4 regions of the Streptomyces sp. NPDC018833 genome follow, and region 2 is predicted to be linked to each of the others. Evidence: riboswitches for the same ligand, from Rfam matches in the RefSeq annotation. Region 2 holds a riboswitch; each other region holds the start of a gene.

Evidence for each region. Region 2 has a riboswitch for cyclic di-AMP ahead of ACH5AF_RS12740 (peptidoglycan DD-metalloendopeptidase family protein). Riboswitches for the same ligand answer to the same signal wherever they lie in the genome.
Region 1: linked by a shared signal. The riboswitch ahead of ACH5AF_RS02865 (hypothetical protein) and the one ahead of ACH5AF_RS12740 (peptidoglycan DD-metalloendopeptidase family protein) in region 2 are both predicted to bind cyclic di-AMP.
Region 3: linked by a shared signal. The riboswitch ahead of ACH5AF_RS21245 (transglycosylase SLT domain-containing protein) and the one ahead of ACH5AF_RS12740 (peptidoglycan DD-metalloendopeptidase family protein) in region 2 are both predicted to bind cyclic di-AMP.
Region 4: linked by a shared signal. The riboswitch ahead of ACH5AF_RS23775 (C40 family peptidase) and the one ahead of ACH5AF_RS12740 (peptidoglycan DD-metalloendopeptidase family protein) in region 2 are both predicted to bind cyclic di-AMP.

What each region holds. Positions count from the first base shown of each region.
Region 1 is NZ_JBIRZM010000001.1:619,117-626,141, forward strand. It holds gene ACH5AF_RS02850 (hypothetical protein) at 1-11, opposite strand, end outside; gene ACH5AF_RS02855 (hypothetical protein) at 72-479, opposite strand; gene ACH5AF_RS02860 (hypothetical protein) at 481-726, opposite strand; cyclic di-AMP (ydaO/yuaA leader) riboswitch at 930-1,087, shown strand; gene ACH5AF_RS02865 (hypothetical protein) at 1,091-1,498, shown strand; gene ACH5AF_RS02870 (M23 family metallopeptidase) at 1,560-1,865, shown strand; gene tgmA (putative ATP-grasp-modified RiPP) at 2,203-2,394, shown strand; gene tgmB (ATP-grasp ribosomal peptide maturase) at 2,402-3,334, shown strand; gene ACH5AF_RS02885 (glycoside hydrolase family 15 protein) at 4,424-6,295, opposite strand; gene ACH5AF_RS02890 (medium chain dehydrogenase/reductase family protein) at 6,316-7,025, opposite strand, start outside.
Region 2 is NZ_JBIRZM010000005.1:158,725-165,749, reverse strand. It holds gene hpnH (adenosyl-hopene transferase HpnH) at 1-627, shown strand, start outside; partial or broken gene ACH5AF_RS12765 (1-deoxy-D-xylulose-5-phosphate synthase N-terminal domain-containing protein) at 718-906, shown strand; gene ACH5AF_RS12760 (aspartate aminotransferase family protein) at 1,102-2,496, shown strand; gene ACH5AF_RS12755 (helix-turn-helix domain-containing protein) at 2,557-3,144, shown strand; gene ACH5AF_RS12750 (DUF6126 family protein) at 3,167-3,331, shown strand; gene ACH5AF_RS12745 (tyrosine-protein phosphatase) at 3,352-4,164, opposite strand; cyclic di-AMP (ydaO/yuaA leader) riboswitch at 4,929-5,084, shown strand; gene ACH5AF_RS12740 (peptidoglycan DD-metalloendopeptidase family protein) at 5,089-6,006, shown strand; gene ACH5AF_RS12735 (SGNH/GDSL hydrolase family protein) at 6,165-6,956, shown strand.
Region 3 is NZ_JBIRZM010000010.1:146,967-153,991, reverse strand. It holds gene ACH5AF_RS21255 (Fpg/Nei family DNA glycosylase) at 1-574, shown strand, start outside; gene ACH5AF_RS21250 (zinc-dependent alcohol dehydrogenase) at 625-1,806, opposite strand; cyclic di-AMP (ydaO/yuaA leader) riboswitch at 2,267-2,421, shown strand; gene ACH5AF_RS21245 (transglycosylase SLT domain-containing protein) at 2,426-3,211, shown strand; gene ACH5AF_RS21240 (metallophosphoesterase family protein) at 3,340-3,831, shown strand; gene ACH5AF_RS21235 (hypothetical protein) at 3,878-4,720, shown strand; gene ACH5AF_RS21230 (winged helix-turn-helix transcriptional regulator) at 5,604-5,954, opposite strand; gene ACH5AF_RS21225 (NAD(P)-dependent oxidoreductase) at 6,006-6,893, shown strand.
Region 4 is NZ_JBIRZM010000012.1:162,476-169,500, forward strand. It holds gene ACH5AF_RS23745 (adenosylmethionine--8-amino-7-oxononanoate transaminase) at 1-193, opposite strand, end outside; gene bioB (biotin synthase BioB) at 186-1,355, opposite strand; gene ACH5AF_RS23755 (8-amino-7-oxononanoate synthase) at 1,502-2,656, shown strand; gene ACH5AF_RS23760 (ATP-binding protein) at 2,874-3,305, shown strand; gene ACH5AF_RS23765 (LysR family transcriptional regulator) at 3,472-4,407, opposite strand; gene ACH5AF_RS23770 (LysE family translocator) at 4,514-5,146, shown strand; gene ACH5AF_RS23775 (C40 family peptidase) at 5,235-5,711, opposite strand; cyclic di-AMP (ydaO/yuaA leader) riboswitch at 5,715-5,899, opposite strand; gene ACH5AF_RS23780 (hypothetical protein) at 6,212-6,520, opposite strand; gene ACH5AF_RS23785 (ATP-dependent Clp protease proteolytic subunit) at 6,530-7,025, opposite strand, start outside.

The DNA of each region.
Region 1 (7,025 bases), on a different contig from region 2:
GAGGGTGGCAACGATCCGGGAAGCTTCCACCACCTCCACGTCGCCCAGCGGGTCGTCGCGGCTCACCGCTACTAGCCGGCGATCTGCGCGGCCACCAGGGCCGCGACAGCGGCGGCTACCACCGTGGCCGCGACCGCCCCCGGCCATGGCAGCGGATGCCACACCATCAGCACCGTGCTGCCTGAGACCCAGGCGATGTCCGAGGCCACGATCAGGGCGGCCCACCGCACCAACGGCCCGGTGGGCTGAACCGCCACCCACGCCACCAGTGCCCCGAACCCGGCTACCCCAGCACCCACCGCGGGCGGCACGCCGACCGGCCCGAGGCCCCACGGCTCGGCCACGCGCCAGCCGGCGGCCAGCAGCACCGTGCCGCACACCAGCGAGAACACGGCGTTGGCGCGCAGCGCCGCGCGCAGGCGTCGCGTGCTCGGCCATACCCCGGTTGGGACAAGGGGATCCGCGACTACGGCTGTCATGTCATCGCCTCGCCCAGGATGAGCCCGGCCGTGTCGCGGCCCGGTCGTGCCGCCGCTGTTTGGCCGCGGATGGAGTGCCGTGCTCCTCGCGCAGCGCGTTGTCATCGGCATTGGTGTTGCCGAGCAGCAGGTTGTCGCGCAGCGTGCCCGAAAGAACCGGGGCGTCGTGCTCGACGCAGCCGATGGCGGCCCGCCGAACGCGATGTCGGCGCGGGTCGACAAGGGCATAGCAGACTGGATGGCTCACACGCAAACGTGTGCACGCATCCCCCCTTACCGGGGGTACCGGGCCTACGTATCACGAACTCTCTTGTAAGAAAAGACAGTTGATGCGAGTCCGCTTATGGAGACCTTGTGCTCGAACACGAGGTCCCCCTAACGTGCTCGGTGTTCGGATCAGTCGAACACCGCGTGGTCGGTCCGCCGAATCCTGCCCCCGGCGCGCGGCAGCACATCACCACACCGCAGGCAGGAGCGGGGGACCCATCTGCGCCGTACGGGACAACGCGTACCCGGCCGGCTTGGGGTGAAGCCGTGAGAACCACGGCCGGGCGTTTCTCCAGCCCGAACCCGACAGCTCACCTCGCAGGCGTTCGGAGTACGGAGCAACCTTGATATCTGCAGTCGGACGACACCGCGCCCCACGCCCCCAGACCACCACCCGGCAGCTCGTCAGCCGTGCCTCTGCGGTCGCGGCGGCCGTCGGGCCGCCGGTCATCGGAGCCGGCACCGCCAATGCTCTGGACGGTGACGGCGACACCTGTACCGTCGCCTCCGGCGACTCTCTGTCCGCCATCGCGGAGGAACAGGGGGCCGAGGGCGGCTGGCAACAGCTCTATGCGGACAACAAGTCCGTCATAGGCGACGACCCGGACCTGCTGTCGATCGCACTGAAGCTGACGATGGACCGCCCCACCGACACCGATACCGGCACCACGACGGCGATCGGGGCATCGTACGGCTCGAACACGGAGGAGACGGCCCCGACCGCCGTACCCCGGTCGACGGGGGCACCCTGACCGCCGGCTTCGCAGACAGTGGCGACCTCCGGTCCAGCGGCACACCGGCCGGGACTTCGCCGTGCTGGTCGGCGCCACCGCAAGGGCAGCCACCGGCGGCACCGTGGCCTCGACGGGCTGGGACGACGGGTTCTGCTACGAGGTCGTCGTCAAGCACGACGACGGCGAGTACACGCAGTACGCGCACCTGTCCCGTATCGATGGGTCATCGGGCGCCACCGTGGAGAAGGGGCGTGCGCGTCGCACTCTCCGGTGCCACCGGCACTGTCAGTGGGCCCCACCTGCACGTCGAGAGGCCCACCACCCCGTAATACGGTCCGCCGTCGACCCGCTGGACTGGCTGCGGGACCACGGCGTGGAGACCTGACACGTCACCCTGGTCGACGGTTCGCCGCAGGGTCAGTGCGGTGCGACCTCAGCCGTAGACCCCACAGCAGCCGGTGGCCTGCAGTACCTCCCCCGGCGGCGTGCTTGGCGAAGACGTACTCGCTGCCCACTCGGCGAACCCGGATACCAGCGGCTGTCGTCGGTCGGATGGACGCTATGGGCGGCTGCCCGCCGCCACACCCGATCGTTGTCGATGATCCGACCGCCGTCTCCCGACCGGGACGACGCATGACCGCATGCCACAACCTATTCAACGACCCTGCCCGATGAGCACGTTCGGAGCCTGCCGCCCCACCCGGCACGCAAGAGGAGACATGATGAGACCGTTCGCCTTGAACTACGCCCGTCCCGCCGTGCGCCCGCCGGCCGTGGTCCCTTACGCCTATGACCCCACACGTCAATTGAACGTCCTGCCCGATGGGCGCCCGGCCATCAGCGACCGCGACCTGCTGCTGGCGTGCGGCACCACCACGTCCACCGCCGGTTCCCAAACGCACTTCGATGACTGACGGCCCCATGACCGTGCTCGTACTGACCTGCGCCGAGGACGTGACCGCGGACATGGTGGTGTCCGCCCTGGATAATGTGGGAGTCCCGGTCGTACGCCTGGACCCTGCCGACCTCCCGGGCCAGGCTGCCCTGTCGGCCGAATACGTGCGGGGCGACTTCGACGGACACCTGTCGGCCGGTGGTCGTGTGGTGAGCATGAGCGGACTGCGTTCGATATGGGTACGCAGGCCCGGCCGTCCGGCAGCGCATGCCGCCCATCAGTCCGCATGGCTCACAGCCGAGGCCGAACAGGCCCTGTACGGAACGCTGAACTGCGCTGGCGTGCGCTGGATGAACCACCCGGTCGCCGCCGCGCAAGCCCGCTGGAAACCATGGCAGCTACGCGTCGCCCACCGCAGCGGCTTCGCGGTACCCCCCACGCTGATCACCAGCTTTCCGCAGATTGCACGCGAGTTCGCCGCCCAGTACCCGGACCTCGTCGTGAAGCCGGTTTCGGGAGCGCATCCCAGCGACCCGCCGCTGGCACTACCCACCACCCCCGTCGAGCCGGACGCCGACTTCGACGGAGTGACCGCCGGCCCCACGCTCCTGCAGCAGCGCGTGCCCAAGTGTGCGGACATCCGGCTGACCTGTGTGGGGGACGAGCTGTTCGCTGCGCGGAGGGCGTCCGACCCCGACCAGGTGGACTGGCGTTTCACCGACAACGGCGGTGCCTGGGCTCCGGTCAAGGTACCCACCCGCATCGCGCAGGCGGTCCGCGCCTACATGTCCCTCGCCCAGCTCGCCTACGGCGCCTTCGACTTCGCTGAGGACGGTGACGGCACTTGGTGGTTCCTGGAGTGCAATCAGGGCGGGCAGTTCGGCTTCGTCCAACTGGAGACCGGCCAGCCCATCGCCGAAGCCGTCGCAGCCTGGCTGGCTTTGAGTACTGCGGTGTGAGCTGGTCCTCGAGCAGGTCCTCCAGCGTACGCAGGTGTATCCCGGACCGGTCGAGGACGACGAAGCCGCAAGTGTTCAGCAACGGGCGGACCTCGCGGATCGCGCCGGAGACGGTGGAGCGGTCCACTGCGTACAACTCCGCCAGTGCGGCGTGCGGCAGCCCCAGCGCAGCACCGCGTCCCCGTCCATCCAGTTGTGTTCGGGTCGCGTTCGGGACGCAAGGACAGGAACAGACGAGCAAGGGTCGAGAAGCACCAACCTGACTCACCCAGTCTGACCCGCTAAGACGTCATGGATGAGCGCGGATCGGCAAGGGCCGTCAAGATCCTTAAAGGACTCATGATCCGTCGGCCGTGGGTTCGAGTCCCACCCGCCCCACTGCTCAGGCCTGTGACCTGTGGATACGTCTCATCAGAGGCGCGGATTCAGGACTTTGGGCCAACGGACTGAATCCGCTGCTCGTGAGTTCAACGGCGATGCGCTGATCCGCACTTGGTTACTTCGTTGACCTGCGGTTATTCATCGTTCGGTTGCTCTCGCGGGCTGGAGCGGACGAGCTGATCGGCGGGCCAGGGCGGTAGTCGGGACGCTGATGGGACGCAGGGAATCGGAAGTGGCTGACTCGGGCCCATCCTGTCGACGCTGGCCAGTGGGGGACAGCGGAAGGCGTCGGTGGCGGCAGACCGCGGTGCTCCGGCCGCCCCTGCCGATCAGACCAGTCAGCCGTGATGGTGCGCTGCAGCATCGGTTTCGGCCGCCACCAGTGGGGGACAGGCCCAAGCCTCGATTCCGCAGCCGGAGCGAACAGCGACTGCGAGTCGCCTGCGGTCGATGTCCGGGGGCGATTCGGCCAGTGGTGCCAGGGCGTCCTCGAGCCGTGTGATGGCTCTGCCGTGCCGCAGCACTGGGCGGGCGTCGCGCGGTGTCTGTGGTTTCTGATCGAGGGATGCCGCAGGCGGCTCGCAGTCGCGGATCCCACGTGCGCCAGATCTTCGTCTGCTCGGCGATGACCGGGTGGAGGCGGGCGTGGACGTCGTAGGGTGCGTCCTGGCCGAGCAGGCTGGGCTCACCACTGGCGGTGAAGAGCGTTCACCCCAGTTGACGGTCCAGGTTGTAGGCGGCGCTGATCAGCGCCAGGTGCGTGAAGGCCTGGGGGAAGTTGCCGAGCTGCTCGCCCGTCGGCCCGATCTCCTCGGAGTACAGTCCGACGTGGTTGGCGTAGGTGAGCATCTTCTCGAAGGCCAGCCGCGCCTCGTCGAGCCGCCCGGCCCGGGCGAGCGCCTCCACCCACCAGAAGGAGCACATCGAGAAGGTCGCTTCTCCGCCGGAGAGCCCGTCGGGTGAATCGCCCACGTTGTAGCGGTAGACGAGGCTGTCGGAGACCAGTTCCGCGGTGATGGCGTCGAGCGTCGAGATCCAGCGCGGGTCGGTGGGTGCGATGAACTTGCACAGGGGCATGAGCAACAGCGAGGCGTCGAGCACGTCGGTGCCATAGTGCTGGACGAACGCCTGGCGGCTGGGGTTCCAGCCGCGTTCCATGATCTGGTCGTAGATGCTGTCCCGGACCGCCATCCAGCGGGGGAGGTCGGCGGGCAGGCCGCGCTGGCGTGCGACCCGGATCGCGCGCTCGATCGCGACCCAGCTCATCAACCGGGAGAACGTGTAGTCCCGGCGGCCGGCACGCATTTCCCAGATCCCCTCGTCGGGCTGGTCCCAGTGGGTCATCAGCCACTCGAGGTTGTGAGTGAGCTGCGTCCAGCCGTCGTGGTAGAGGGGGCGCCCGTACTTGTTGCAGAGGTAGAGGGAGTCCATCAGCTCGCCGTAGATGTCGAGCTGCAGTTGCGTCGCCGCCCGGTTGCCGATACGCACCGGCCCCGAGCCCATGTACCCCTCCAGGTGTGGGAGCTCCTCCTCGGGCAGGTCCTCGCGCCCGTCGATGCCGTACATGATCTGCAGGGGGCCCGAGTCGCGGTCGGTCGTGTAGCGGAAGCGTCCCTCCAGCCACTGCATGAACGCGGTGGCTTCCTCGGTGAACCCAAGCCTGAGCAGCGCGTAGAGCGAGAAGGCGGAGTCGCGGAGCCACGTGTAGCGGTAGTCCCAGTTGCGTGCGCCGCCCACCGCCTCCGGCAGGCTGGTGGTGGGGGCGGCCACGATCGCGCCGGTGGGCGCGTACGTGAGCAGCTTGAGCGTGAGCGCCGACCGATGCACTGTCTCGCGCCAGCGCCCGCTGTAGCGCGAGTGGCGCAGCCAGCGCCGCCAGAACGCCACGGTGGCGTCGAACTCGGCGGCGATGTCGGCTTCGGAGTACGGCACCGGCATCTCGCCGGTCCCAGCGCGGTCGAGCACGAAGGTGGCGGTCTCCCCGGCCCGGACGGTGATGCGAGCGCGGACGTCGCCGCCGTCGACGATCTCGAGCGGGGAGCGCGTCGAGAGGCTGAGCGCCAGCTCGGGAGAGCGGAAGAGCGCGCCGTACGGGGTGAGCTCGACGTCGTGGCGGGCACGTGCGTAGTCGAAGCGCGGGGCGACGTCGACGGCGAAGCGCATCTGCCCGCGCACGGCGAGCACCCGGCGGATCATACGGTGCCGGTGGACCGCCTCGCCGGTACGTGGCGGGGGCATGAAGTCCTGTACCTCCCCTACCCCCCCGGGCATCAGGAAGCGCGTGATGAGGATGGCGGTGTCGGGGAGGTACAGCTGCTTGGAGCTCCAGCCCTCGCAGTCGGGAGAGATCCCGAACATGCCGCCGTGGTCGGCGTCGAGGAGCCCCGCGAACACGCTTGGCGAGTCGAAGTGCGGACAGCAGTACCAGTCGATCGTCCCATCGGTGCCGACGAGCGCGACGGTGTGCAGGTCGCCGATCAGCCCGTGCTCGGCGATGGGCAGGTAACGCGCCCGCGGTGCCCGCCGAACTCCGGCGGCCACGACACGCTCTGACTGATCAGCACGTCCATCGAGCGCCATGGGCAAGCGGCCTCCTCGGCCTACGGCACCAGCACGAGCTTTCCCTTCGCTGCCGACTGCTCGAGCAGCTCGTGGGCATGACGGGCGTCGGACAGCGGCAGGCGCTCGGCGACGACCGGGTGGATCTCGCCCCGCCGGAGCAAGTCCAGGAGCGTGCGGAAGTCCTCCCGGAACCACTTCGGGTAGCGGGGACCCCCACCGACGGGAAACGCCGGCGGCCGGTTGCCCACGGGAAGCAGCTGGCGGCGGTCGCGCAGCTTCTGGATGCGGTAGGCGAACACCCGCCGACTCGGCGAGAGCAGGCCCCACAGCGCGACGGCCGCTGTCGCCCCGTACCACTCCAGCCACCCTCGCCAGCTGCTGCGCCCGCGCGCGAGCATGGCGTAGTGGCCAAAGACGACGAGCCTTCCGCCGGGGCGCAGCGCGCGGAAGGACCGGAGCGACAGCGCGCCCCCGAGCCCGTCGAGTACGACGTCCACGCCCTTTCCGGGGAGCTCGCGCACCCGGGCCAGGAAGTCTTCGTTGCGGTAGTCGATCGCGACGGCGCCGTGCCGCTCGACCGCGGCACGGTCGCGCGCGGAGGCGGTTCCGTACAGGCGCAGGCCGGCCAGTACTCCGAGTTCCAGGGCAGCTGTGCCCACCCTGCCGGCCGCGCCGTGCACCAGCACGGTCTCTCCGCGCCTCACCCTCGCCATGCGGTGAAGCACCTGATAGGCGGTCACGTACGTGA
Region 2 (7,025 bases):
GACGGACTGCGTGAGCGGCACGACGAGTCGGTTGCCAAGGAGGGCGTCTTCGACGAGGCCGTGGAGGCGATCAAGGAGGCCAAGAGCCGCGGCTTCCGGGTCACCACCAACTCGACCTTCTTCAACACCGACACACCCCAGACCGTCATCGAGGTACTCAACTACCTCAACGACGACCTCAAGGTCGACGAGTTGATGATCTCGCCCGCCTACGCCTACGAGAAGGCTCCCGATCAGGAGCACTTCCTCGGCGTGGAACAGACCCGCGAGCTGTTCAGGAAGGCGTTCGCGGGCGGCAACCGGCGGCGCTGGCGCCTCAACCACTCCCCGCTCTTCCTCGACTTCCTCGAAGGCAAGGCCGACTTCCCCTGCACGGCCTGGGCGATCCCCAACTACTCGCTGTTCGGCTGGCAGCGTCCCTGCTACCTGATGAGCGACGGCTACGTCCCCACCTACCGCGAGCTCATCGAGGAGACCGACTGGAGCAAGTACGGCCGCGGCAAGGACCCGCGCTGCGCCAACTGCATGGCGCACTGCGGCTACGAACCGACCGCCGTGCTCGCCACCATGGGCTCGCTCAAGGAGTCCCTGCGCGCGGCCCGCGAGACGGTCACCGGCAGCCGGTGACCTCACGGCGGCGACGAGCGGGCGGTTCGGGGCCCGGGGACCGGTCGTCCGCCGCCACCGGAGTCGTACTGCACGCGAAGGGGGCTGGACATGACGCTTCTCGAACACATCCGGGTGCCGCGGGACCAGAAGGCGCTCACCCGGCCCGAGCCCGGCCGACTCCCAGCGGAGATCCGCGAGTTCCCGATCCGTGCGGTGGCACGAACCGGCGGGCACCTCGGTCCCCACCTGCGCGTGGTCGGGCTCACCATCGCCCTCCACCGGGTCTCCGACGCCCCGACCGTGGTCGCTTCCCCAGGGGGTCGGGGGGCGAGGCGATCGTGGCGACGGGACGGATCGACCGGACGGACGTGCTGCACCCGGACGGGGCCGCCGCTCGCGGCGCGGCGCCGCATGGTCGCCGTCGTGGCCGACAACAGCCGCAGCGGCGTCCAGGACCGGCCCGCCCAGGGCCCAGGCAAGGAGGACTGAGCGATGACCGAGGCGTCCAAGGGCTTCGACCTGGCGACACTGCTGGCCCGGCGCGGGGCCGAGCGCTACGAACTGCACGGCCTCCATCTCAACCACCAGCTCCCGCGCATGCTGCACACCATCGGCTTCGACAAGGTCTACGAACGGGCCGAGGGCGCCTACTTCTGGGATGCCGACGGCAACGACTACCTCGACATGCTGGCCGGCTTCGGCGTCATGGGCCTCGGTCGCCACCATCCGGTCGTACGCAAGGCCCTGCACGACGTGCTCGACGCCTCGCTCCCCGATCTCACCCGCTTCGACTGTGCCCCGCTGCCGGGGCTGCTGGCGGAGAAGCTGCTCCTGCACACCCCGCATCTGGACCGGGTGTTCTTCGGCAACAGCGGGACGGAGGCGGTGGAGACGGCGCTGAAGTTCGCCCGGTACGCGACCGGCCGGCCGAGGATGCTGTACTGCTCGCACGCCTTCCACGGACTGACCACGGGCTCCCTCTCGGTCAACGGAGAAGACGGATTCCGCGCCGGCTTCGACCCGCTGCTGCCGGACTCGCTGATCGAACTCGGCGATCTGGACGCCCTGGAGCGGGAGTTGCGGCGCGGCGACGTCGCCGCCCTCATCGTCGAGCCCGTCCAGGGCAAGGGAGTGGTGCCGAGCCCGCCGGGATTCCTGCGGGCCGCGCAGGAGCTCCTGCACCGGCACAAGGCGCTGCTCATCGCCGACGAGGTGCAGACGGGTCTCGGGCGCACGGGGGATTTCTACGGCTTCCAGTACGAAGCGGGTGTGGAGCCCGACCTGGTCTGCGTCGCCAAGGCCCTCTCCGGTGGCTACATCCCCGTCGGCGCGACACTCGGAAAGGACTGGATCTTCAAGAAGGTTTTTTCGTCCATGGACCGTGTGCTGGTGCACTCCGCCAGCTTCGGCTCCAACGCCCAGGCCATGGCCGCCGGGCTCGCCGTCCTGTCGGTGCTGGAGGACGAACAGGTCGTCGCGAACGCCAGGGTGACCGGCGAGCTGCTGCGGGCGAGGCTCGCCGCGCTCGTGGACCGCTACGAACTGCTGCGGGAGGTCCGCGGTCGCGGGCTGATGATCGGCATCGAGTTCGGCCGCCCCGAGTCGATCAGGCTGCGGAGCCGGTGGGCGATGCTGCAAGCCGCCCGGAAGGGACTGTTCGCCCAGATGGTCGTCGTACCGCTGCTGCAGAGGCACCGGATCCTCACCCAGGTCTCCGGCGACCACATGGAGGTGATCAAGTTGATCCCGCCGCTGATCATCGGCGAACGCGAGGTGGACCGGTTCGTAGCGGCGTTCACGGCGGTGATGGACGACGCACACAACGGTGGCGGGCTGATGTGGGACTTCGGCAGGACGCTGGTGAAACAGGCCATGGCGAACCGCTGAGCCGCTTGCCTCAGAGGCAAGAAATTTGCCTACCAGGCAAGAGGCTGGCGCAATGGACGCATGACCACTTCCGCCGCACCGACGGGCGAGGGGCTGCACCAGGTCGCGCCTCGGCTGCGCGATCTGCGCCGCCGCCGCGGACTGACCCTTGAGGCCGCCGCCCAGCGCGCCGGGCTCTCCCCAGCCCATCTCTCCCGGCTGGAGACCGGAAACCGACAGCCCTCGCTGCCGATGCTTCTCGCCCTCGCCCGGATCTACGGTACGACGGTCGCCGAGGTGCTGGGCGAGCTCCCGCCCGAGCGCGAGCCCGTCATCCGGGCCGGCCGCCGCGAGCCCGCGACCGCCGACGGCTGGACGTACCACCAGGTCGGCGCCCCGGGCCGGGCCATGCAGGCCCTGCGGGTGGTCGTCCCGTACGGCGCCCAGGGCGATCTGGTCCGGGTGCACCCCGGCGAGGAGTGGCTGTACGTCGTCGGTGGACGGCTGCGCCTCGCGCTCGGGGATGCGGTCCACGAGCTGGCCCCCGGGGACAGTGCCCACTTCGACTCGCTCACACCGCACCGCATCGCGGCCGCGTCGCCAGAAGGCGCCGAACTGCTCTTCGTGCACACCCTGCTGCAGAGCCCCGATCTCCATCCGCACGCCTGACCCGAAGGTCGTGATCACGCACATGTGGGACCCCCTGGACAAGCCCCTGCCGGACACGCCCGAGAACAGGCGGGAGGAGCGCTTCCCGCGCGGCCTCGTCATCCGGCTGTTCGCCTACCTCGTGGCGGGGCACCTCATCGCCGCGTTCCTCTACCTGCTGTTCCTGGTGGGCGGCCAGAACCGGTAGGCGCCCCGCCGGGCGACGGCTCAGCTCCCGTCGACCAGCCGTTCGCGCAGCCGCTCACGGGTCTCGGCGGAGAGCCCCAGCCCCTTCGACAGGTACTTCTCGGTGCCGCCCCAGGTCTCCTCGATCGTCTCGAACGCGGCGGACAGATAGGCGGCACGGGCGTCGAAGAGCGGATTGAGCAGCTCCATGACCTCGGCGGACATGGCCTCGGGGGAGTCGTCACCCCGCTTGACCTTGTAGCGGCGATGCGGGTCGTTGGACTTCAGGTAGTCCGCCTCGATCGCGTCGCGCTCCACGCCCACGGCCAGCAGCGTCACCGCGATCGACAGACCGGCGCGGTCCTTGCCGGCCGCACAGTGCATCAGCGCCGGGACGCTGTCCTCGGCCAGTGCGTGCACGACGCGGCTGTGCTCGGCGGTCCGCTCCCTGATGATCATCCGGTAGGAGGCGATCATGCGCCTGGCGCCCTTGCCGTCGGCCAGGATCGACTTCAGCTGGTCGAGGTTGCCGTCCCGGACCATCTTCCAGAACTCCGCGCCGTCGGCCGGGTCGCTCAGCGGCAGGTTCACATTGCGCACGCCCGGCAGCTCGACGTCCGGGCCCTCCAGCCGCTGGTCCGCCGCGTTGCGGAAGTCGAAGATCGTGTGCAGCCCGAGCGAGGCGAGGAAGACGGTGTCGCTCTCGGTCGCGTGCGCGAGGTGCCCGCTGCGAAAGAGCCTGCCGTGCCGCACATGACCGCCGTCCACGGTCGGCAGTCCGCCCACGTCCCGGAAGTTTCGTACTCCGGCGAGCCGGGGTTCGGTCGACGAGGCCTGCGGCAGCTGCTGCGTCACGTGGACTCCTTCAGGTGACTGCTGTCGGCGCCGGTCGCCGACGATGGCGCGATCCGACGATACGGCACAGGTTCATCGGCCAATCATCTCGCGAGCGCCGGTGCGTGCGGCGGGCGTCTCTGCCCAGGCGCGCCCGGCTGCGGGGGCGCGCGGGGTCGTGTGGGGGTTCGAGGGGCGCCGCGCCCCTCTCACTCCATTCCGGAGCTCATTACGGGTTCTCCGCGCCCATTGCGACCTGCGGGTGAGGAGCATGCCGAGTGATCACGCTGTGCAGGGTATGGCCGCCGGGACCGATTCCCTTTGCGTGAAAGGGAACCTCTTTCGCCACGCGTTGCTGTCGGCGGCGGCCGCCGAATTCACGGGGATGGGACCGGGCGGCGGGGACTGCGTCGGAGACCGAACGGCGGCACGGGACGAAGTCGGGCGTTGCGGACGGAGTTTGATGCCTAACTGGATGGTTAGGGGATCTTTTGTGCCTTCTGTCCTAATTGGGCCTTTGTGACTAACGTGCCCCGTCTACAGGGGAGATGGGACATGCTCCGTGAGCAGGATCATATCCGTGACGGAACGTGCCCGGTTTCCCCGTGTCAATTCCCTTGCCGACGAGGGAATTGACTGTTATGCCTCCACGGAGGGTGACGGGAAAGGCGTCCCGAAATCACGCCCGGCGGAGATCGGGAAAATTCGTGGCTTGTTACCGCCCGGTGCGCTCGCCTACGGTCACGCTCAATCCGGACGGACCGCCTAATCCTGCCGCCGACCGGAGCTCGAACCCACCCACGTGTGGCAGGAGCGGGGGACCCAGGTAGTACGCCGTATCGGAAATTTCGGACGGCTTGGGGTTAATTCGCGCATTCAGCTCGAACGGGCATCTCCAGTCCGAACCCGACAGCTCACCTCGCAGGCGCCGGAGAGGAATGCGTCATGCCCGGAAAGGGTAAGCACCGCCGTCCCAAGGCCAACCCCCTCACGCGCGGTTTCGTCGCCGCCGGTACGGGTGGTGCCGTCATAGCCCTGCCGCTGCTCGGTGCCACCGGCGCCAACGCCGCGCCCGCCTCGGCCCCCGCAGTGACTCCGCAGCAGGCCGCCGCCTCGGCACCGGCCTTCGCCGCCGCGGCCGCTCCGGCCGGCAAGAAGGCGCCGAAGACGTACACCGTCGTCGCCGGCGACTACCTGGCGAAGATCGCCGACGAGCAGGACGTCCGAGGCGGCTGGAAGCGTCTCTACAACGACAACCGTCGCGCCATCGGTGCCGACCCCGCGCTGATCCACCCGGGCCTGGAGCTGACCATCGGCGCGAAGTCCACGGCGAAGAACGACCCGGAGCCGCGCGACGCGTCCGAGGCCCGTTCCTCGCGCGACGCCTCGCGGACCGCTCCGGCGCCGAAGGCCCCCGCCAAGAAGGCGCCCGCCGAGAAGGCCGCCACCCCGGCCTCCTCCGGCTGGACCGCCCCGGTCGAAGGCGGCATCTCCACGCCGTACCGCGCGTCCGGTGCCATGTGGTCCAGTGGCTACCACACCGGCGTCGACTTCATCGCCGGAAGTGGCACCAGCGTGAAGTCCGTCGGCCCGGGTACCGTCGTCTCGGCCGGCTGGAGCGGTTCGTACGGCAACGAGGTCGTCATCCAGCACGGTGACGGCACCTACTCGCAGTACGCCCACCTCTCCTCCCTGTCCGTCTCCAGCGGTCAGAGCGTCTCGGGCGGCGAGCAGATCGGTCTGTCCGGTTCCACCGGCAATTCCACCGGTCCCCACCTGCACTTCGAGATCCGTACCAGCCCCTCGTACGGCTCGGACATCGACCCGGTGGCCTACCTGCGTCAGCACGGCGTCTCTGTCTGACCCGCAGTCAGACGCGCGTCCCTCGTTCCGTCCGGCGGCGGAGCGAGGGATTCCGCGTATTCCGGCTCGGTCGAACTTCGACGGTGGTAAAGATCACTTCCCGTCAACCCCTCCTTACGGTCGCGTAGGTCACATCCGTAAAGGAAAGATGTGCTCTCGTGGCAGACGATTCGAGAACAGAGAACAAGGGCGCATTCGGGTCGTACGCGGCGATCGGTGACAGCTTCACCGAAGGCGTGGGAGACCCCGGTCCCGACGGGACGTACGTCGGCTGGGCGGACCGGTTCGCGGTGCTGCTCGCCGACCTCATGCCGGAGAACACCTTCCGGTACGCCAACCTCGCCGTACGAGGCCGTCTCCTCGACCAGATCGTCGAGGAGCAGGTCCCGAGGGCCAAGGAACTCGCCCCGGACCTCGTGACGTTCTGCGCCGGAGGCAATGACATCATCCGGCCGGGCAGCGACCCCGACGATGTGGCCGAGCGGTTCGAGCGGGCCGTCGCCGACCTCACGAGCTCGGTCGGCACCGTCATGGTGACCACCGGCTTCGACACTCGGGACGTGCCGGTCCTGCGCCATCTGCGCGGAAAGATCGCCACGTACACCGCGCACGTACGGGCCATCGCCGACCGCCACGACTGCCCCGTCCTCGACCTGTGGTCGCTCAGGTCCGTCCAGGACCGGCGCGCCTGGGACGCGGACCGGCTGCATCTCTCCCCCGAGGGCCACACCCGCGTCGCCCTGCGCGCCGCCCAGGTGCTCGGCCTCGACGTGCCCGCCGACCCCGACCAGCCCTGGCCGCCGCTGCCGCCGCGCGGCGCACTCGAGGTGCGGCGCGACGACATCAACTGGGCGCGCGAGTACCTGGTGCCGTGGATCGGCCGGCGCCTGCGGGGCGAGAGCTCCGGCGACCACGTGGCGGCCAAGCGTCCGGACCTGCTGCCGCTCTGAAGGGCGTGCCGAAGACCCGTCCCGGGACGGCGCCGCAACACAAGGACGCACAGGCCGAGTCACTGCGCC
Region 3 (7,025 bases), on a different contig from region 2:
CGTCGTGTGGCACTTCGGGATGACGGGGCTGCTCCTGTGCGCCTCGCCCGACGACGCCGTGGCGGAGCACGACCGGCTCGTGCTCGTCCTCGACGACGACCGCCGGCTGCACTACCGCGATCAGCGCAAGCTCCAGGGCGTCCACCTCGCCGGGAGCGACGAGGCCGTCGGCCACATCCTCGGCGATCTGGGCCCGGACGCGCTCGGTCTGTCCCGGGACACCTTCCTGGAGCGCGTCGCAGGCCGACGGGGCGCCGTCAAGAACGTGCTGATGGACCAGTCGGTGCTCGCCGGCCTGGGCAACCTCCTCAGTGACGAGATCCTCTGGCGCGCCCGGGTGGCGCCCTCCCGGCCCGCGCGCGACCTGGACGAGGCCGAGCTGCGCCGGATCCACGCGGCGATGGGCCGGGTCCTGCGGTCGGCCGTACCGACCGCGCGCGTACCGCCCCGTCGGACCTGGCTCACCGGACACCGGGACGACCCCGACCCGCTGTGCCCGCGCTGCGGCGGGTCACTGCGCTCGGACCGCACCGGCGGCCGCCGCTCGATGTGGTGCCCCGACTGCCAGGACTGAGGGCCAGGGCACAGAGGCAGGGCGCAGAACACGGCACCGAGCAGGGTCGGCTACGGCTTCAGGAGGGTCTTGACCATGCCGTCGGCCTTCGCCTGGAACATCGCGTACGCCTCGGGGCCCTTCTCCAGCCGCATTATGTGGGTCGCGAAGCCCTCGACACCGAGCGGATCGGCGTCCGTCAGCACCGGAAGGATGTCGTCCACCCAGCGGTGGACATTGGCCTGGCCCATGCGGAGCTGGATCTGCTTGTCGAAGAGGGTGAGCATCGGCACGGGATCCGCCATGCCCCCGTAGACCCCGGCCAGCGAGATCGTGCCGCCGCGCCGCACCGCGTCGATGGCCGTGTAGAACGCCTGCAGCCGGTCCACCCCGACGTGCTCCATGACCCGGCGGGCCACCCGTCCGGGCAGCAGGCCCGTCGCCCACTGGCCCGCCTTGGCGACCGGTGCGCCGTGGGCCTCCATGCCCACGGCATCGATGACCGCGTCCGAGCCCCGGCCGTCGGTGAGCTCGCGGACCGCGTCGGCGACGTCGTCGTGCTCGCGCAGGTCGAGTGCCTTCACGCCCCGTTCCTCGGCCCGGTCGAGGCGCTCGGGGACGAGGTCGACACCGATGACGAGTCCGGCACCGCGGTGGAGCGCCACGCGGCACGCCATGTCGCCGATCGGCCCGAGGCCGAGGACGGTCAATGACCCGCCGGACGGGACGCCGGCGTACTCCACGGCCTGCCACGCGGTCGGCAGCACGTCCGACAGGTAGACGAAGCGCTCGTCGGGCGGTCCTTCGGGCACCTTGACCGGCAGCTTGTCGCCGAAGGGCACCCGCAGGTACTCGGCCTGCCCGCCGGGCACCTGCCCGTACAGCTTTGTGTAGCCGAACAGCGACGCGCCCGTGCCGCGGTCGCGCACCTGGGTCGTCTCGCACTGCGAGTGGAGTCCTTGGGCGCACATGAAGCACTCGCCGCACGAGACGTTGAACGGGACGACGACGCGGTCACCGGCCGAGAGGCTTCGCACCTCGGGGCCGGTCTCCTCGATGATGCCCATGGGCTCGTGGCCGAGGATGTCGCCCGGGTCGAGGTAGGGGCCGAGGATTTCGTACAGGTGCAGATCCGAACCGCAGATGCCGGTCGAGGTCACCCGGACGATGACATCCGTCGGCTCCTTGATGCGGGGATCGGGGACCGTCTCGATCCGGACGTCCCTCCGGCCCTGCCATGTCAGCGCGCGCATCGTGTCCTCCCACGTGATGTCGGTGGGCGGCCGGCGGCCGCCGTACGGGCGCAGCCGCGCACCCGAACACCACGAGCGAGTACCCGAATCGGGCGAGGTCATTACATACGGAATAAATCGGACTATTCCCGAACGGTGAAGTGTCGGAATTTTCCGTACGGGCACCTCCCTTTTTATTGCCCTAATGTCCGTTTAGAGGTGACTAGGGTGGCTCTTTGCTTTTTGTTCTCGCTTCCGTGATGTCGGTCACGCGACGCGGCCGCGGGGTCGGCGGCTGACTGCGCAGCTTCCTTGTGGGGAACGCGAGTTGAGTTCTCGACAGGAAATCAGGAAGGTCATTTACGTACTGTTTTTCCGCCTTGGCATTGCGGTTGTGAATTCATGGCTTGTTCCTTCCGGTCGCTCTCCCTTACGGTCACCGCAATCCGGATGGACCGCCGAGTCCTGCCGCCATCCGGAATCCGACCACACGCACTCGTTCGGCAGGAGCGGGGGACCCAGGTAAGCCGCCGATCCGGAATCCGGAACGGCTCGGGGTGAAGTCGCACCGACCATGCGACCGGGCATCTCCAGCCCGAACCCGACAGCTCACCTCGCAGGCGACGGAGAGGAATGCGTCATGCCTGCAAAGGGTAAGCACCGCCGTCACAAGTCCAGCCGGCTCACCCGCGGCCTCGTCGCCGCGGGCATGGGCGGTGCAGCGTTCGCCCTGCCGGTGATCGGCGCGACCACCGCCGGTGCCGCGCAACCGGCCCAGTCCGCGACCGCGAAGGCCGTCGTCACGGCATCCGCCGCGGCGAAGAAGGCCCCCACGACGTACACGGTCGTCGCGGGTGACTCGCTGGCGAAGATCGCCCAGGAGCACTCCCTCAGTGGCGGCTGGAAGAAGCTCTACAACGACAACCGCCGGAACATAGGCGCTGACCCGTCGCTGATCCGCCCCGGTCTGAAGCTCAGCATCGGCGCCAAGGCCAAGCCCTTGGACCGCGCCACCGACACCGCCCGCGCCGACCGCACCGCGGCCCGCACCGCCCCGGTGGCGAAGAAGGCCCCGGCCGCGAAGCCCGCCAAGGCCAAGACGTATTCCGACGATCTCGACGGCTGGATCAAGGAATCGCTCGACATCATGGCCAAGCACGGAATTCCCGGCACCTACGAGGGAATCCACCGGAACATCATGCGTGAGTCCTCCGGAAATCCGCTGGCGATCAACAACTGGGACATCAACGCGGTGAACGGTACGCCTTCCAAGGGTCTTCTCCAGGTGATCGACCCCACGTTCCGGGCCTACCACGTGCCCGGCACGTCGATGGACAGCTATGACCCGGTCGCGAACATCACCGCCGCGTGCAACTACGCCGCCGCCAGGTACGGCTCCATCGACAACGTGAACGGTCCGTACTGACCGTAGCCCCGTATTCGCGGCTTCGATTGCAGATGGAATCGCGCCGGGCTCCTGTTCTGACATCACGTCAGCGCGGCGTCCGGCGCGGCCGTGTGCCCGCCCGGTGCCGGAAGGCGGAAGGTAGGGGCATGCGACTGCTGCTGATCTCCGACACTCATGTGCCCCGCCGCGCCCGCCGGCTGCCCGACGAGGTGATGGCCCGTGTCCAGGAGGCCGATGTGGTCGTCCACGCCGGCGACTGGGTCGACACCGCGACCCTCGACCTGCTCGAGGCCCGTTCCGCCCGCCTCCTCGCCGTGTACGGCAACAACGACGGCGCCGAACTGCGCGCCCGGCTGCCGGAAGTGGCCCGGGCGGAGCTCAGCGGCCTCCGGTTCGGCGTCGTGCACGAGACCGGCCCGGCCCGCGGACGGGAACAGCGGTGCGCCGACCGCTTTCCCGACCTCGACGTGCTCGTCTTCGGCCACAGCCACATCCCGTGGGACACCACGGCCCCCGGCGGCCTGCGGCTCCTCAACCCCGGTTCCCCGACCGACCGCAGGCGCCAGCCCCACCACACGTACATGACCGCCCAGGTGGCGGACGGTGCGCTCACCGAGGTCCGGCTGCACCGCCTGTGAACGGAACCGGGTAGTTTTACGGTCAACCGATCCGAGGAGCCCGCCCGTGTCCGCCAGGCCCCGCCTCCTGTTCGTCACCGACCTCGCCTACCGGGCCAAGGGCCGACGGTACTGCGACGAGGACATCTTCCTGTCCTCCCGGCTGCGCCAGGACTTCACCCTCGCACTCGCCCACCCGGCGGACGCAGCCGCGCTGATGGACGACTTCGACGGTGTCGTGGTCCGCAACAGCGGTCCCGTACTGCACTACCAGGACGCGTACGACGCCTTCCGCGACCGGGCCGTGCAGCGCGGCACCCGGGTCTACAACCCGCTGAGCGCCCGCGGGGACATGGCCGGCAAGCAGTACCTGCTGGACCTCACCAGGGCCGGATACCCGGTCATCCCCACCGTCGACCGGCTCGACGACCTCGGGCTGCTGCCCGCCGCCGACGAGTACGCCGTCAAGCCCAAGACCGGCGCGGACTCCATAGGGCTACGCTTCGTGCGCCCCGGCATGCTCCCCGACCTCGCCCGCGGCGACGTCCTGATCCAGCCGCGCGTCGACTTCCGCTACGAGGTCTCCTTCTACTTCGTCGACGACACCTTCCAGTACGCCCTGCACGCCCCCGACCCCGCCCGCCGCTGGGACCTTGAGCCGTACGAGCCCACCGGGGACGACCTCGACTTCGCCCGGCGCTTCATCGCCTGGAACACGGTCGACCACGGGATCCAGCGCGTCGACGCCTGCCGTACCCGCGACGGCGCACTGCTGCTCGTCGAGTTGGAGGACCTCAACCCCTACCTGTCCCTGGACCTGGTCGGCGACACGACCCGGGAGGCGTTCGTCGCGGCCATGAAGTCCTCACTGCACCGCTTCCTCGCGACCCCGGCCACCCCCGCCCCGTAGGGACGCGCCCGAGCGCCGGCCACCCCCGCCCCGTAGGGACGCGCCCGAGCGCCGGGCACCCCCGCCCCGTAGGAACGGGCCCGAGCGCCCCCGGCCGCTCAGGGCCGGGTGCGAGATCGTCACCGACGCGGTGGTCCAGCACCTGCGACTGACGTTCCTGTCCGCGCTCGTCAGTCGCCCTCGCACGCCGTCGCCGAGTGCCCGATCAGCGAACCTCGTAGACATCGGGTTGCCGGTGAGAACCGCCTGACCGGAGCAGGCCGACGCCGGGTGACCGTGGGCTCGTTCACCCCCAGGAAGCCGCCGCCTACCTCACGGGCGTACTCACAGCCCGCGACCGCCACGAGCCAACCGACCAGCTCAACAGCCTTGTCGCCGACCTGGGACACCTGCCCCTCGCCCTGGCCGCGCTACATCATCGCCGCGGACCTGACCTGTGCCTCCTACCGAAGGCTGCTGGCCGACCTGTTGCCGCAACCCGGGACCCTCCCCGACGACCAGACCGCCACCCTGGCCGCCACCTGGTCACTGTCCATCGAACGAGCAACCGGATCCGCCTGGCGGGCCTGGCCGCCCCATGCTCCGGCTGGCAGCCCTGCTCGACAGCCCCCCGACGGTGGACCCCCGCCGAGGGCCGGGCGGGTGAGCGGCGCGTTCGGTGTTCGCCGTTGCGTCCGACGACGAAGTTCCCCGCCACCTGTCGGCCCCAGGCCGACCCACCCCCACGCCACGAGACACCCGCGAGCGCACCGGCATCAAGAGGCCACCGCCCTCCGTACCCACCTTTTTGTGGGTACTTGTCGACGCATGGAGGCAGAGGGGAACCTGGTCACACGGCGGCCGAAGGGACGCCGGATCCACGTGAGACGGGGGTGACCATGCGTCAGGAGGCCGACTGTGCCTGGGCGAGCTTCTCCAGACGACGGTGGCCCCAGTCGGAGACGGGCCCCAGGGCCTCCGAGAGCTCGCGGCCGAACGGGGTGAGGGAGTACACCGTCTTCAGCGGCAGCTCGTCATGCACCTCCCGGTGCACCAGTCCGTCCGTCTCCATCTCGCGGAGCGCCTGAGTCAGCACCTTCTCGCTGAGGCCCGGCAGCCGGCGTCGCAGCTCCCCGGGGCGCCACGGGCCGGATTCCAACAGCCACAGCAGAACGGTCTTCCACTTGCCGTCGATCACGGCAATCGCGGCGGTCACTCCGCAGACGTTCATGTCCCGGGTACGACTGCGCGTCATATGGGCCCCCTTCATTGCTTTCTTCCGGTATTTCTAAAGAGGTTGATAATCGTGTCTTCACGCACTGAACAGTCTGCCGTCACCGTGCTCGGTCTCGGGCCGATGGGCCGAGCCCTGGCCGGAGCGTTCCTGGACGCCGGCCTACGGACGACCGTCTGGAACCGGACGCCGAGCAGGGACCGCGACCTGGTCGAGCGAGGCGCGGTCGGCGTCCGATCCGCCGAGGAGGCGGTCGCCGCGAGCGGGCTGACCGTTGTCTGCGTGGTGAACTACGACGCTGTGGACGCCGTTCTGCGGCGCGAGGCGGTCACCGACGCGCTCAAGGACCGTACGGTGGTGAACCTGACCGCCGACACTCCGGCCCGGGCCCGCGACACGGCGGCCTGGGCAGCGGGGCACGGCATCCAGTACCTGGACGGCGCCATCATGACACCGACCACGACCATCGGAACGCCCGCCGCGGTCCTCGTCCACAGCGGCCCCGAGGAGCTCTACCGCGAGCACCTTCCCACCCTTGAGACACTGGGCGGCACCCACACCCATCTCGGCGAGGAGATCGGCCGGGCGGCGGCGTACGACATCGCGCTGCTGGACATCTTCTGGACCGCCATGGCGGGCTATGCCCACGCCCTGGCGGTGGCCTGGGCGGAGGGTGTCACCGCGCGGGAGCTGGCCCCGTTCGCCAAGGGCATAGGCGCGATCCTGCCGCCACTCTTCGAGCAACTCGCTGAGGGTGTGGCCGACGGCGATTTCTCCGGCGAGGGCAACCCGATCACCTCGGCGGCCTCGTCCATGGCCCACATCGTGCATACCTCCGAGGGGCATGGCATCGACGCGGGCGTGATGCGCGCGGCAGAGGGCATGGCCCGCCGCGTCATCGGCCTGGGCCACGGCACGGACGGGTTCATCCGCATCGCCGAGGTGCTGGGCCGCCGCTGAGGAGACGGCGGGCCGGGAGCCGCAGCCACGGCGGCAGCGCACCGACCCTGCCCAGGCACACCCGCGAGGACTGGGACGCCGTCGCCGCCGAACTCGACAGCCGCCCACGCAAGACGCTCGGCTGGGAAACCC
Region 4 (7,025 bases), on a different contig from region 2:
GCACCGCCGACCACCACGATGACATGCCGTCGATCAACTCGCGCTGTCCGTGGATCTCTTCGGCCAGCCTGAGCCGTACCCCGGACGCGGACTCCACGACCACGGGATCCGTAAGGCCCGGCATCGGAGCGTACGGATGCCAGACATGGGCGCGATCCAGGGCGCGCAGCTCGCCGGGGGAGAACTCAGGCATTGGGCGCGACGTCCGTACCGGCACCGCGGCGGCGTACGGCGACCAGTTCCGTGCGCGCGGCGGGCGCCTCGGCCGGAGCGGCCTCGGCGGCGGGCGTGTCACCGGCGCAGCCGCCCTCGCCGCCGTCACCGCACACCGACCCGCAGCCGCCACCGGAGACACGGTGCTCGGGCAGCGTCGTCGTGTCGGTGCCCTCCACCTCGAAGCCGGCGTCCGCGATCATCTCCAGGTCGGCCTTGCCCGCCTGGCCCTCGCTGGTCAGGTAGTCGCCCAGGAAGATCGAGTTGGCCAGGTGCAGCGCGAGCGGCTGAAGGGTACGCAGATGGATCTCGCGCCCGCCCGCGAGGCGCACCTCGACGTCGGGGCAGACGAACCGGACCATCGCCAGGATGCGCAGCGCCCGCTGCGGGGTCAGGTGCCACTCCTTGGCGAGGGGGGTGCCTTCGAAGGGGATGAGGAAGTTGACCGGCACCGAGTCCGGGTCGAGCTCGCGCAGCGAGAAGACCACGTCCACCAGGTCCTCGTCGCTCTCGCCCATGCCGGCGATCAGACCGGAGCATGCGGACAGGCCCGCGGCGTGCGCCTTGTTCACCGTGTCCACGCGATCGGCGTAGGTGTGTGTGGTCGTGATGTCCCCGTACGTCCCCTCGGACGTGTTCAGGTTGTGGTTGTACGCGTCGGCGCCGGCGTCGCGCAGTCGCTCGGCCTGGCCGTCGGAGAGCAGCCCGAGGCAGGCGCACACCTCGACGCCCTCGTTCTGTTCCTTGATCGCCTCGATCGTCTTCGAGACCCGGTCCACGTCCCGGTCCGTCGGGCCGCGGCCGCTCGCCACCAGACAGACCCGCTTCGCGCCGCCGGCCACACCGGCGGCCGCGGCCTCGGACGCCTCGTCGGGCTTCAGCCAGGTGTACTTGAGGATCTCCGCCTTCGAACCGAGCCGCTGCGAGCAGTACGAGCAGTCCTCGGGGCACAGACCGGACTTCAGGTTGACCAGATAGTTGAGCTTCACCCGCCGTCCGAACCACTGGCGGCGCACCTTGCCGGCCGCGGCCACCACATCGAGCAGATCGTCGTCGGAGGTCGCCAGTACGGCGAGGGCTTCTTCACGGGTCGGCAGCTCGCGCCGCAGCCCCTTCTCCACCAGGGTGTTCAGCAGGTCCATGGTGCTGATCCTTACCCACGGCAGCGGCCCCGGCCAAGGAGGAACCCCACAACAGCCCGGCTTTGAGGTGTGTGCATGGCCACATCGGTTCCCCGCCCGCATCCGGTTAGGGTCTGTGCGCTGCCTACAAAAGGACCGGACACCTCATGCCGCAGGCCACTCAGGATCCTTTCGACTGGATCGACGACGAGGCGCGCCGCCGGGAGCGCGCGGGACTCGTCCGTACGCTCCGGCCGCGCACCGCCGACTCGGTCCTGCTCGATCTGGCGAGCAACGACTACCTGGGACTCACTCGGCGGCCCGAGGTCACCGGGGCAGCCGCCGACGCCGCTCGCCGCTGGGGCGCGGGCGCCACCGGCTCCCGCCTGGTCACCGGCACCACCGCGCTCCACACCGAGTTGGAGCGCGAACTCGCCGGATTCTGCGGATTCGAGGCCGCCCTCGTCCTGTCCTCCGGCTACGCGGCGAACCTCGCCGCCGTCACCGCGCTCGGCGGCCGGGACGCCCTCGTCGTCTCCGACGCGGGTAACCACGCCTCCATCGTCGACGGCTGCCGCCTCTCCCGCGCCGAGAGGGCGGTCGTCCCGCACGCCGACCCCGAGGCCGTGCGCAAGACCCTCGCCGCCCACCCCGGCCACCGGGCCCTCGTCGTCACCGACTCCGTGTTCTCCGTGGACGGCGACGCGGCGCCGCTGCCCGCACTCGCCGAGGTCTGCCGCGAACACGGCGCGGCCCTCCTCGTCGACGACGCCCACGGTCTCGGCGTCCTGGGCGACGGCGGCCGGGGAGCGCTCGACGCCGCCGGACTGGCCGGCGCGAGCGGAGTCGTCGCCACCCTCACCCTCTCGAAGTCCCTCGGCAGTCAGGGCGGCGCGGTCCTGGGCCCGGCCCGGGTGATCGAGCACCTGATCAACACGGCCAGGACCTTCATCTTCGACACCGGACTCGCACCGGCGGCGGCCGGCGGCGCGCTCGCCGCCCTGAGGGTGCTGCGCCGGGAACCGGAGCTCGCCGACCGTGCCCAGGAGGTCGCCGCCGTGCTGCACCGGCGGCTGACGGACGCGGGGCTGACCGCCGCACGGCCGGACGCGGCCGTCGTCTCCGTACAGGCGCCCTCGCCGGACGCGGCGCTCGCCTGGGCGGCGGACTGCCGGGCGGCGGGCCTGGTCGTGGGCTGCTTCCGGCCCCCGTCGGTACCGGACGGGATCTCGCGCATCCGGCTCACCGCCCGCGCCGACCTGACCGACCGGGAGCTCGACACGGCCGTCGCGACCATCGTCGGGGCCGCGCCGCGCGCCTGAAGTGAGCCGTCCCGCGCGCGGTACGCACCTCCCCAAATACGGTCTCCCGTGGCAGAGTTCACCGCTTTGAGCGACAGACATATCCCTATCTCGGTGGATCGCCGCGCCGGATGGACGACAAGTGGCAGTCTGACGACGAAGCGCAATCCGTGGCCGTCCTCGCGTGTCATCCGCTACGAGTCGGAGCCCGGCCCGGTGGGAAAGGGACAGCGTCGCCATGGCAGACCGTCGAGAAGCATCCGTCACTCTGCCGAGCGATCCGGCTTCGGTCTCCGCCGCCCGGAGATATGTCACCGATGTCATCTGCGACTGGGGACTGTCCGACGGGACCGACGTCGTCGACACCGTGCGACTGATCATCTCCGAACTCGCCACCAACGCCGTGCAGCACACCTTCGGCCAGTCGCCCACCTTCACCGTCGACGTGCACCTCGAACGGGACGAGCAGCTGTTCATCGGAGTCACCGACAGCCATCCGCGCTGGCCGCGCAGGCTGCCTGCCGCGGTCCGGCAGGACAACGGGCGGGGCATGGTCATCATCCGCAGTCTCACCGCTCAGTACGGCGGGCGGCTTTCCGTGACCCCCACGCGGGAGGGCGGCAAGACGGTGTGGATCGCGCTGCCGTGGACCGTTCCGGTGCAGAGCTAGGCACCCTCTGCCGGGTCAGGCCCCTGCCGAGTCAGGCCCCTGTCGGTCAGGCTCCTGTTGGCTCGGCGGCCCCTTATCTCCAGTCAGGCTCCCGTCGGCTCAGGCCCCTTCGCTCCGGTCAGGCCCCTCTCTCGGGTCAGGCCCGACCAACGGGGTGCCGGGCGGATCACGACGTCCGTCCGCCCGTCCCCTGTTGTCCCGCCCGGCCGAACGAGCCCCGCAGCAGTACCCGCAGCGACTGCGTCGCCGGCCCCGACTCCTCGCCCCGGTGCACGACCGAGATCGTTCGGCGGAACGCGGCCGGTTCCAACTGGCGTATCTGCACCGGAGTCGCGGACATGGCCGCGACCATCTCCGGCACCACGGCCACGCCGATGCCCGCGCTCACCAGCGCGCAGACCAGTGCGTAACCGGGGGACTCGCACACCACGGCCGGTGTCGCGCCCGCTTCGGCCAGCGCTCCCTCCACCCCCCTGCGCGGCGGATGCGACGGAGCGCTGCTGATCAGCGGCTGTCCGGCGAGATCGCTCACCGGCAGTCGCCCCGAACCGCCCGCCAGGGCGTGCCCGGGGGCCGTGACGATCACCAGCTCCTCCACCAGCAGCGGTTCCATGACCACTCCCGGCGGGAGCGGCGCCGGCTCGGCGGGCTCGTAGGCGTGCGTCAGCGCGAGGTCCATCTCGCCGCGCGCCACCGCCGTGACCCCCGCCGGCGGCTCGTACTCCGCGACCGTCAGCTCCACGGCCGGATGCGCGCGGCGAAAGGCACTGAGCACCGGGGGCAGCAGATGGATGCCGACCGTGGTGAACGTCCCCACGCGCAGTCGGCCGCCCGTCAGCCCCGACAGCGTGGCCAGCTCGTGCCGCGCCCGGTCCATCTCGTCCAGCACCCGGCGCGCCCGCTCGGCGAGCAGCTCGCCCGCGGCCGTGAGCCGCGCCCCGCGGTGGTGGCGCACGAGCAGCGGCGCTCCGGCCTCACGTTCCAGCTTGGACAGCTGCTGGGAGAGCGCCGGGGCGGTGTAACCGAGGCGGGCCGCGGCGCGGGTGATCGAACCGGCCTCCGCGACCGCGACCAGGGCCGCCAGCCGGGTCGGGTCGTACATCGCTCCTCTTGGACGCTCGTCAGGCGCCTGCCTTAAGCAGTGCTTTGGACCGACCCAGGATATTGCAAGTACCTGCTGAAGGCTCGAAACGGTCAGGCTGGGGGCCATGGATGCACAGCTGATCGCCTTCATTGGTGTCGCCGCAGGCATGGTCGCCATGCCGGGCGCCGATTTCACCGTGGTCGTAGGCAGTGCGCTCGCCTCACGCCGCGCGGGCGTCGCCTGCGCGGTCGGCGTCGCGGGCGGACTGCTGGTGCACACCGCACTGGCCGTGGCGGGACTCGCCACGGTGCTGGTGGCGGTGCCCGTGCTGTACCGGACCCTGCAGATCGCGGGCGGGGTCTATGTGCTGTGGCTGGGCCTGCGCGCGGTGCGCTCGGCCCTGCGCCCGCTCGACGGGCCCCTCGCGATCGACGGCGCCACGGCCGCCCCCAGCGTCCGACGCAGTCTGCGCCAGGGCTTTCTCACCAATGTCCTCAATCCGAAGGCGCCGGTCCTCTTCCTGAGTCTGCTGCCGCAGTTCGTGCCGGACGGTGCCGCGGTGCTGCCGCGCACCCTGCTGCTCGCGACGATCGTCGTCGTGCTGGCGCTGATCTGGTTCCCGGCGGTGGCACTCCTGGTGGACCGGCTGGGCCGGTGGCTGCGCAGGCCGCGCACCACACGGGCCGTGGAAGGCGTCACGGGCGGCGCGCTCACCGCGCTCGGCGCGACGCTGCTGGTCCAGGCGCCGGCGCACTGACCCACCTGCGTCGGCCGCCACCGCACCTGCGGTGCCGGCGACCTCTTACGCGATGTGCTGACCGCCGGGGACCGGAGCTGCCGGGGGGTCAGCGCACGCGGCCGTACGAGACGCTGCTCGTCCAGATCTTGGCCAGCCGCACCACGTCGCCGGTCTTCGGCGAATGCCAGATCCGTCCTCTCCCGGCGTAGATGCCTACGTGGTAGACGTAGCCGCCGGAATGGAAGAAGACCAGGTCACCGCGTCGCCGTTGGGAGGCGGAGACATGGCGCGTGCGGTTGTACTGCTGCTGCGCGGTACGCGGCAGCTTCTTGCCGGCCTTCTTGTACGAGTACACCGTCAGCCCGGAGCAGTCGAAGCGGTGGGGGCCGACGGCACCGAATCTGTACGGCGACCCCTTCTTCGACGCGGCCACTTGGAGTGCTTTGCTCGCGTGGCTGGTGACCGCATGCGCCTCGGTGGTGGCTCCGGGAGCGAGGAGTGTGCCGCCGACGGCGGCGATGGTCAGTGCCGATACGGCGCCCGCGCGGGTGAGCAGGAACGGGACATGCATCTGCGCAGTCATGCGCAACCCTTCGTCAGCCGCCTGTGAAGGATGACCTGTCGGGTTCGGACCGCGAAGACGCCCGGCCGCCGAAGCGGCTTCACCCCAAGGGGACCACCGGGATCACCGGTCACCCCGTGCTGCTCGGGTCCTCCACTCCTGCCGATGCACTTCTGTCGACCAGACGTCCGGTACGGCGGCAGGACTCAGCGTCCGCCCGGACCGCCCCGTCAGGTGGCGAGGGCTTGTCGTCCAAGGATCGTGACCCACCGATGTCCGATTTCCGAGTTGAAACGGCTTTTGTGAACCTGATCACGACTGATCTGTTCGGGTGGACAGGGGCGTTGGGGCTTGAGTCGCCTGACGGGAAATCATGGTTGTACCAGCGGTGAAACGGTCAACTCCGCCAAATCGGTGGTCGAACGGCGCAAGTCCTGCGACACACGACAACTACGCCGAAGCTCCACCGAACGGGGTACGAAAGCCGCTACCCCGTTGGCGGTTGACAGCGCGATCGACCGTCAACTCGTCGAAGCGGGCGGTACGGTCACCCGGTTCGCCCTGCGCTGACCGTCGAGAATCCGCAGCGCCTCGGCAAGAGTGTCCGCGTAGACCTCGTTCTCGCCGCGCGTATGCATCAGTGTCAGGGCGTCCTTGAGTGCGGCGGCCCGTCCGACGAGTGCCTGCGCGGCACGCAGCGCGCCGTAGGTGTGCGTGGCGCGGGACGGGTTGATCCGCCCCAGCAGATCGACCACTTCGAGATAGCTGTCGACGAACTCGGCCTCCGCGCACGTCAGTGCGGGCAGCGGCGGCATCGTGGGAGGCAGCATCGCGCGCGCTCACCTCGTCCTTGTGGCGACGGGAGACGCCTTACGGTTCTGGACGACGTGATCCACCAGGCCGTACGCCTTCGCCGCGTCGGCGTCGAAGATCTTGTCCCGTTCCAGATCGGCCGCGATGCGCTCGGCGTCCTGTCCGGTGTGGCGCACCAGCATGGTCGCGAGCTGCTCCCGCAGGCGGAGCAACTCGGCCGCTTGGATCTCCAGATCGGACGGCTGGCCCCGCAACGGCTCCTCGGCGGCGGGCTGCTGGACGACGATCCGTGCGCCCGGAAGCGCCATACGCTTGCCGGGGGCCCCGGCCGCGAGCAGCACGGCGGCGGTGGAAGTCGCCTGGCCGATGCAGGTGGTGGCGATGTCGCAGGTGATGACCTGGAGCGTGTCGTAGATCGCCGTCATGGCGCTGATCGGACCGCCCGGCGAGTTGATGTACAGGCAGATGTCCTGGTCGGGAGCCGCGTATTCGAGGTGCAGCAGTTGGGCGATGACGTCGTTG